One region of the Paenibacillus xylanexedens genome, then DNA from elsewhere that is predicted to be linked to it. Evidence: riboswitches for the same ligand, from Rfam matches in the RefSeq annotation. Region 1 holds a riboswitch; each other region holds the start of a gene.
The links. A riboswitch is a leader RNA that binds a small molecule or an ion and turns the genes downstream of it on or off. The one in region 1 is predicted to bind thiamine pyrophosphate.
Positions count from the first base shown of each region.

Region 2: another riboswitch for thiamine pyrophosphate. It lies ahead of BS614_RS21245 (thiamine phosphate synthase); the one in region 1 lies ahead of tenA (thiaminase II).
Region 3: another riboswitch for thiamine pyrophosphate. It lies ahead of BS614_RS08295 (ABC transporter ATP-binding protein); the one in region 1 lies ahead of tenA (thiaminase II).
Region 4: another riboswitch for thiamine pyrophosphate. It lies ahead of BS614_RS05835 (ABC transporter substrate-binding protein); the one in region 1 lies ahead of tenA (thiaminase II).

Region 1 covers NZ_CP018620.1:4,462,623-4,464,827, forward strand. The annotation lists gene BS614_RS19715 (endo-1,4-beta-xylanase) at 1-834, shown strand, start outside; TPP riboswitch at 1,040-1,137, shown strand; partial or broken gene tenA (thiaminase II) at 1,252-1,914, shown strand; gene BS614_RS19725 (CotH kinase family protein) at 2,182-2,205, shown strand, end outside.
Region 2 covers NZ_CP018620.1:4,867,863-4,870,067, reverse strand. The annotation lists gene BS614_RS21250 (ABC-F family ATP-binding cassette domain-containing protein) at 1-842, shown strand, start outside; TPP riboswitch at 918-1,027, shown strand; gene BS614_RS21245 (thiamine phosphate synthase) at 1,253-1,915, shown strand; gene thiO (glycine oxidase ThiO) at 1,933-2,205, shown strand, end outside.
Region 3 covers NZ_CP018620.1:1,879,369-1,881,573, reverse strand. The annotation lists gene BS614_RS08300 (radical SAM/SPASM domain-containing protein) at 1-584, opposite strand, end outside; TPP riboswitch at 802-904, shown strand; gene BS614_RS08295 (ABC transporter ATP-binding protein) at 1,062-1,826, shown strand; gene BS614_RS08290 (ABC transporter permease) at 1,816-2,205, shown strand, end outside.
Region 4 covers NZ_CP018620.1:1,281,854-1,284,058, reverse strand. The annotation lists gene BS614_RS05840 (NAD-dependent epimerase/dehydratase family protein) at 1-518, shown strand, start outside; TPP riboswitch at 664-776, shown strand; gene BS614_RS05835 (ABC transporter substrate-binding protein) at 1,085-2,125, shown strand.

The sequences.
Region 1 (2,205 bases):
CGGTCGGGCAAAGCTGAGGGTGCGGAGCGACGTTCATATCGTGTACGCGAGACAAAAGCCGGATATCAGGTTGAATTGTCCATTCCATGGGGTGGTATCCAAGCCGATTCAGAATATGAAGTTGGCTTGGACATCCGTGTGACTGATGGCGGTTCAAGTGGGACACAACCTTATAATCCACTGTACTGGAATGATCGAACACAATCTCAGGAGCAAGATACAAGCAAATACGGCGTAATTCAACTCGCCCCTATGCCCAAATATGCACAAGCTGTGCAAGGGATTGTTCAGATTGATGGGAAGAAAGACGCCCTATGGAATAAGGCTGTACCATTTGAAGTAAAACGGTTGAATGAGACCGAAGGTGCAGAGGCAGTGGCTCGCGCAATGTGGTCAGGTGAGTATCTATACCTGCTGATCGACGTCACTGATCCAAACATCATTACAGACAGCATCAACCCATGGGATCAGGATTCGGTTGAGATTTTCCTGGACGAGAATCACCAGCGCACACCATATTTTCAATATGATGATGCCCAGTTCAGAATCAGTGCAGACAATGTGGGAACCTTTGCAGGGGGAGCCTCACCCGGACGCCTTGTAAGTGCTGTGAAGAAAACGAATAAAGGATACCTCGTAGAAGCCAGAATCCAGTTGAATTCACTGACGCCAAAGGCTGGAAATGTTCTCGGTTTCGAGCTTCAAATTAACGACAACCAGGGCGGAGGTAAGCAGAGCGTAGCCAAGTGGAATGATGCGACCAATGAAAGCTGGAGAAACACTTCCCAGTACGGAATACTCACTTTTGTCGGAAAGAACAAACTCGGGCAGTAAACCATCGGCAGTAATTGTAAGAATAGAAACCATCATAACAGTGGCTAAAACTCAACCATTGTTGTGATGGTTTTTTGTCGTTTACATACATCACTCAAGCTGATGAGGGCGATACAATCTGCCTTGACTATATTTAACAGCCCTTGATATACTAAATAGATGTTATTTTTTCTTTATGCGGATAAGAAAGTAATCAACTACATACAACCGTTTGCGAGGGAGCCTTAACCGGCTGAGAGGGTGTTAAACCGACCTTACCTGATTTGGATCATGCCAACGTAGGGATGCAACGATGAAACACTGCACTTGGGTAGCTTATGCGAACCCCCTTGTTTTTGTGTATTTGTCTGCGAAACATCCTATGGATGTTTCGTTTTTTTGTTTTTAAATACGTACATTGATGAACTGGAGGAACACATGTTGACTATTTCAGAGAGATTATATCAGGCAGCGCAGCCCGTGTGGAAGGAATGTCTCGAGCATCCCTTTGTTAAAGGAATCGGAGATGGTTCCTTACCGGTCGAACAATTTCGTTATTATTTGCTGCAAGACTACTTTTACCTGTTCGATTATGCCCGCGTATTTGCACTAGGTATCGTCAAGTCGCACGACCCCAAATTGATGCAGTTTTTTAGTAAAAACGTAGATAACATCCTGAATGGTGAAATGAAAATTCATCGTTCTTATATGGAGCGATTAGGAATAACAGAGGATCATGTTTTTTAGGTAAAACCTGCACTGAAAAATGCAGCCTATACTAATTATATGCTCTCTGTTTCCCATGCGGGTGGCATAGCAGAAGTACTTGTATCCATTCTGGCCTGCTCATGGAGCTATGCGGAGATCGGTCAAGTCCTTGCTCAAAAGCCGGGTGCAGCTGAGCATCCCTTTTATGGAGAGTGGATCACAGGATATGCTTCCTCTGAATACAACAGCAGCAATCAATCCCTTGTGACGTTAACGGATAAGCTATTAGAAGGCTGTAGCGAGGAAACATACCAACGGATGGAAGATATTTTCGTGATGTGCAGCCGCTTTGAGCTTGATTTTTGGGAGATGTCATGGAGGCTGGAGCCTTAAGTTCACTGGTAGTTAATCCAATTAGAGAGTAGCGTCCATAAACAGGATGTTGCTCTCTTTTTCTATATCCGTTGTGCAAAACAGCCTGCCATGTTTATTTTTATTGCCGGCATATCTATCGCTTCTATAGGCAGAATGCTTGATGGGAGTAATCCGAGCTTTTCGTTTGTTATTTTTGTGTCTCATTCAGATTCATTTAAGAATTGCAATTTATGATAATTACATGCGAAAAGATACAACAACAATAATAATAATGAGGTGATGGCAATGAGTATATACAAATGGCCTAAA
Region 2 (2,205 bases), 410 kb from region 1:
TAACGCGATATGCAGCGAACTATAACAAGTTCCTTGAGATGGCTGATATGAATAAAGCCCAGCATATTGATGCGTACGAGAAACAGCAAGAGTACATCAAGAAACAGGAAGATTTCATTCAGCGTAACAAGGCACGTGCTTCAACTTCTGGTCGAGCGAAGAGCCGGGAGAAGCAACTGGACAGAATTGAACGTATTGATCGTCCAGATGAAGCGGCCAAACCAACGTTCAAATTCAAGGATGCCCGCGCGAGCAGCAAAACGGTCTTTGAGGGCATTGATTTTGAAATTGGATATACGTATCCTTTGCTGCCCAAAATGACAATGACAATTGAACGTGGTGAGAAAATTGCCATCGTAGGTTGTAATGGTGTGGGTAAATCGACGCTGTTAAAAACCATCCTGGGAAAAATATCTCCACTTAGTGGAAAGACTTTCTTGGGAGATTATCTGGAAACGGCCTATTTTGAGCAGGAAGTTCGTGCTGGGAATATCACGCCGATTGAGGATGTCTGGAATGAGTTTTCACATCTGACCCAAAATGAAGTCCGGGGTCATCTCGCTCGCTGTGGGTTGAAAAATGAGCATATTACCCGTCCGCTTAACATGCTGAGTGGTGGAGAACAAGCCAAGGTTCGGTTATGCAAACTCTTGATGCGTGAAAGTAACTGGATTCTATTCGATGAGCCGACGAACCATTTGGATGTCACAGCTAAAGCTGAGTTACAGCGTGCCTTGCAAGAATTCAAGGGAACGGTGTTGCTGGTATCTCATGAACCTGATTTCTACGAGGGTTGGGTTACCAAAACATGGAATGTTGAAGAATGGTCTGAGAAAAACTAGACAATTCAAGCAACGCTTAATAGAAATGAACGGTGACAAAAAAATCCTTCTATGGTAACATAGGCTACAACTTCATATGAACACTAGGGGGGCCGCACGATGTGGCTGAGATGGAAGAATGCGATTCCGGACCCTTTGCACCTGATCTGGATCATACCAGCGTAGGGAAGTGGCGAGCGCGTTTCAGTGAATGATGTGAGCAAACGGCAATTCGAAAGAATTCAACCGTCTTGCTTAGTAAATTGAAACATGCAGTTGCGTGTATAAGGTTATGGCTATAAGGTCTATAGCTTTATTGCACGAAATGAACTGTATGTATCAGTCAGTCATCTGGTCCTATAATTAATACGCAGCCACTCCCCTACGGGAGTGGCTTTTTTTGTTTTCATAGCATTCACGCCTGGAAGGAGATGAACAGTACGGTATTTTCTCATGAACATGTACACGGATCATTTGAACTGCATGTTGTATCTACGGGTGCAGGGGATCAAGCATCTTTTGTAAAAGCTGCAAAGGACGTTTGGCCATGGGTGGACTATATTCACATACGAGAAAAACAACTCACATGGCAAGACAAGATCGGTTGGGCTGAAAGTCTGCGTGGTATTGGCGTTCCATCTTGTCGTATCGTTATCAATGGTTCAGAGCTACCTTCACAGAATGATATCTATGGCGGTGTACATTGGGGGCAAGATGCAATACGTAACTACAACCCTGCTGTTATAAGCAATGTGCAGCGACTTCGTCTGGGTGTATCTGTTCATTCAATCGATGAGGCAAAAATCGCTGAAGAACGGGGAGCCGATTACCTATTCTTCGGGCATGTCTACGCAACCAACAGTAAGCCGGATCTTGAACCAAGAGGATTATATGCTCTGGCTGAAGTGTGCTCTGGTGTCTCCATTCCTGTCATGGCGATTGGGGGCATCGAACCGGGAAACATTCACGCTATTCGCTTTGCAGGCGCACAGGGAGTCGCTGTGATCTCGAATGTATGGGCGAGCGATTCCCCGGATCGGGCGGCTGCATTATTAAGGCAGGCTATCGTTGCTACAGAAAGTCTGAGTCGCTGAATCAAGGAGATGAGAGGATGAAAAAGATCATTACTGATAGACCGGATAAGATTCATGCAGAAACGATTATTGTAGGTGGAGGCGTTGTTGGTTGTGCCATTGCGTATGAGCTTGCTTTCCGTGGACAGGATGTGCTGTTACTGGAGCGTTCGGCGATTGCAGGAGGCACTTCTTGCGCGGCGGCTGGAATGCTGGCGGCAGATAGTGAGGATTTTGCTCATCCTTTGATGGCTAAGCTCGCTAGGCAGAGTAGACATTTACTTATTGAGCAACAGGTGCTAATGGCTTCA
Region 3 (2,205 bases), 2.6 Mb from region 1:
TATACATTTCGGGCAATTTTGACCCCGCTGCCTGGAACCACTTTTTCCTCAATGCGGAAGTCCAGATTGAACTCACGTTCCAACACTTCAAGGGTCTCCCGATTTCGATTCATCTGAGCATTTGTGAAGTTATCCTGCGTCAGATTCCACAGTCGGAATGAGATGATGACATTGTGCTTAACGGCCTCGTGTACAAAGGACAAAATATGACGCAGGTATCCGTCACGGTCTGTTGAACCTTCATGCCCATCGAAGCTGTGCAGGGAGAAATTCATCTGCCGCAGCGCCGGTTTGCCAAGCAATTTATGCTGAGTCTTGGGCAAGAGTGTACCATTCGTTGTAATGTTCACCTTGAGTCCCTTCTCATGTGCGGAATCAAGCAGCAGATCTATTTTGGGGTGCAACAAGGGTTCGCCTTTGACATGTAGATAAATATGATTGGTGTGTGGTTTAACTTGATCCAGTATATTGTTGAAGACTTCAGGGTCAATGAATCCTTTGGCACGCTGCGTCTGAGGACAGAAGCTGCACGCCAGATTACAGATACTTGTGATCTCAATATATACTTTTTTGAACGTTTTCAACTCGGGTCCCCATTCTGCCTAGGAGGGAGAACAATCCCACCTGCATTTGTGATCCGGCCAATATGCGCCACCACTATTATATCGGGTTCATGAGCCAAGGTAAATTGTTCAGTTGTTCGGCTCTGGCTCCAAGTTCATCTCAAGAATTCCATCATGCTGCCTCTTTACAGTTCATGTTCGAGTGATATATGCTGAACAGACAACTGCATATCTTGAACTTTTGCACTAGGGGAGCCTTGCGGCTGAGACGAATATGACTATTCGGACCCTTTGAACCTGATCTGGATCATACCAGCGGAGGGAAGTGGAGCGGCCTTTTAGTAAGCGGAATTTTTTCATGAATGTGAAGATAAATTGCGGATTTAACTTACAGACCCACTCATTTCTCCGGAAATGGGTGGGTCTTTTTTGTTCCTTTTGCAGAGTACAGGATGCCGTTGTTATTCCAGCAGTCTGACATCAAGGGGGGAGGATCAGATGAACAACCATGTAACCATTCACAACGTTAGCTTCGCTTTTCCTGAAAAAAAGGATTCACCCGTGCTCGCCAATGTGTCGCTTCAGGTTCAACAAGGAGAATTTGTCTCGCTCATCGGCTCCAGCGGATCAGGTAAAAGCACACTCTTCAAGCTGCTCGCAGGCTTGCTTGAGCCAACCGTTGGCACCATCGATATAGCTGATGTACCGCAAGGACAACGGCTCGGACGAGTCGCTTATATGCCGCAGAAAGATCTGCTGTTATCCTGGCGTACCGTCATGGAGAACTGCATGCTGCCTGCCGAGCTTGCACCAGGCCGACAGAACAAGGAGAAGCTGCGAGCCGATATCATCGCAGGATTGGCAAGGTTCGGCTTGTCCGGTTATGAGCAGGCCTATCCAGATGAGTTATCCGGCGGCATGCGGCAGCGGGTGGCATTGCTGCGTACCTTGCTTACAGGCGGGCAGCTCATGTTACTGGATGAACCCTTCGGTGCACTCGACGCCTTAACCAAACGAGAAATGCATCGCTGGTTGTTGGAGCTGTGGGAGGACTTTGGACAAACCGTGCTGTTCATTACACATGACATTGAAGAAGCCCTGCTGTTAAGTGACCGTATCATTCTGTTAACTCCAGGAAGGCAAGGTCAGCAGTTGCGGGAGATGACAGTTCCTTTACCACGCCCAAGGCATTCGGACATGATCTACCAACCGGCTCTCGTGCAGATGAGACGACAACTGGAGGAACAATTACATGCAAAATGATAGAGCTGAGGTTAGCGTTTGGACGTGGTGTTTAAAGTGGCTCTCGAGGTCGTTTTCCCAATATGGTTTGTTTATTATGCTCATGTTCTTATTAATGGCGATCTGGGAAGTGATTGTGCGTATGGGATGGGTGCCCTCCTTCATCATTCCTGCACCCACGGCCATCGCAAGCTCACTGGTTGAACATCGCCGTCTGCTGTTGACCATCCATCTGCCTGCTACCTTTATGGAGGTTGTTGTTGGTTTTGTCTTGTCCATAGTGACTGGAATTACGCTGGCAACAGGCATGCATATGAACCGATCGATTGAAAAGGCCTTGTATCCCTTCATCGTAATCAGTCAGACCATCCCGCTGATTGCCTTGTCTCCCGTGTTCATC
Region 4 (2,205 bases), 3.2 Mb from region 1:
TTTATGAATCGTTGTTGGACATCAATATCAAAGGTACATTTAATGTATTCCGTGCAGCCAAGGACCAAGGTGTACGAAGAGTCATTCTGGCAAGCAGTGCACAGACGATCGAGGGGTATCCCATTGATGCTCAGGTCTATCCGGACATGCCGACACGCCCACGGAATTTGTACGGGGTTAGCAAATGTTTTGGAGAATCGCTCGCTTCCTATTTTGCGTATACCGAAGGTTTACAAAGTGTTGCGATACGTATAGGTGCATATGATGATTTTCAACCGGACGGACCAGTTCTGGAGGCAAGGGATATGAGCGCGTATATTAGTCCGTCTGACTTGTGTGATTTGATGTTCAAAGCAATTACAACTACAGATCTGGAACCCTTCACCATACTGCATGGGATCTCGAATAATCGGTTTAAACGATTAAATCTGGAAACCACTCAGAGACAGGTAGGTTATGACCCCAAATCCGATGCTTTTGCACTCAGCCAGATTTCCTTATATGATTCGCCACGATAATTATTGAAAATAACACATCTAAACAGGCTGTTATACATATGTATAATGGCCTGTTTGATAAGTTCATACATGTCCCTATCCAGTTCCTGACTGGACACGTTCCACCGGCTGGCCTATAATTACACCTAGTAATGCCCGTAACTTCATAGTTTCCCAGGGGAGTCGGAATTGGCCGGCTGAGAGTGTATCCCACCAAGATACTAACCCTTAGACCTGATCTGGATCATGCCAGCGTAGGAATCGGAGTATATCGAAATGGCACAGCCCTATGGCTGAACGCCACCTCTCTAACGCCTGCACGCGTCCCGGATTACGGGGCGCTTTTTTTGTTACTATCAGAAAGTATAAGTTTGGAAGCATCACCTTTCTGATATTGCAAGAAAAACTGCCGCTAAACGCGGTCTGGCTTCCTTGAATGACATCGATGGACGTTTACTTACGCTCAAAAATAACGTCATCCGGATCTCAACTGGTATAAATCTGTCGATTTATGCAAGATGATTGGATATGAAGCCAAGGAGTACCCCGTGCCAATCGGCCGGACATACCGAAGGAGAGAACCACAGATGAAATGGCGTAAAACGATGGGATTGTTGCTCTTATGCGTGCTTATGGTGACTGTAGCCGCATGTGGTGGCAAAGAAGCTGCCCCAGCTGGGCAGAACGGCAACACAAATACGGAAAGCAGCAACGAAGGTGACACTGCCGCCCTGAAAGATATTAAAGTGGTGCTCGACTGGACACCGAATACGAATCATACAGGCCTGTATACAGCTGTAGATCAAGGTTTTTATAAGGCCGAAGGCTTGAACGTGGAGATTGTACAACCAGGTGCCGGTGGCGCAGATACAATGGTTGCCTCGAATGAAGTGCCTTTTGGCGTAAGTTATCAGGAGAGTGTAACTCAAGCCCGCACACAGGGTGTTCCATTGGTCTCCATCGCAGCAGTTATTCAGCATAATACCTCCGGGTTCGCTGCTCCGGCGGATCGGAATATCAAGTCACCGAAAGATTTTGAAGGTAAAACCTATGGCGGTTGGGGTTCCCCAGTCGAAGAAGCCGTGATGCAATCCATTATGGAAGGCGACGGAGCAGATGTATCCAAAGTGAAAAACATTAACATGGGTGACGCTGACTTTTTCACCGCAGTGAAACGGGACATTGATTTCGCGTGGATTTTCTACGCCTGGACAGGTATTGAAGCCGAACTGCGCGGGGAACCAATCGACATGTTATATGTGAAGGATTATTCAGATGCATTGGATTACTACACGCCTGTCCTCGTAACAAACGAGCAGACGATCCAAAACGACCCTGAGTTGGTGAAAGCATTCCTGAAGGCCACTTCAGAAGGGTATCAATATGCGATTGATCATCCCGAAGACGCAGCGAACATTCTGATTAAGGCCGTACCGGATCTGGATAAAGACCTCGTACTGGCAAGCCAGAAATGGCTTAGTCCAAAGTACACAGATGACGCCCCGCGCTGGGGTGAGCAAAAACAGGAAGTGTGGCAGAACTATACCGACTGGATGTTTAGCAAAAAACTGCTGGATGAACAGATCGATGTGAGCAAAGCATATACAAACGAGTTTTTACCCCAATAAAAATTGCTTAAGTTTAACTTTTTTACACAAGAACGAAGAGTGCAGAACCCATCTGAAGAAGCGAAGCGCTCACCTAAAAG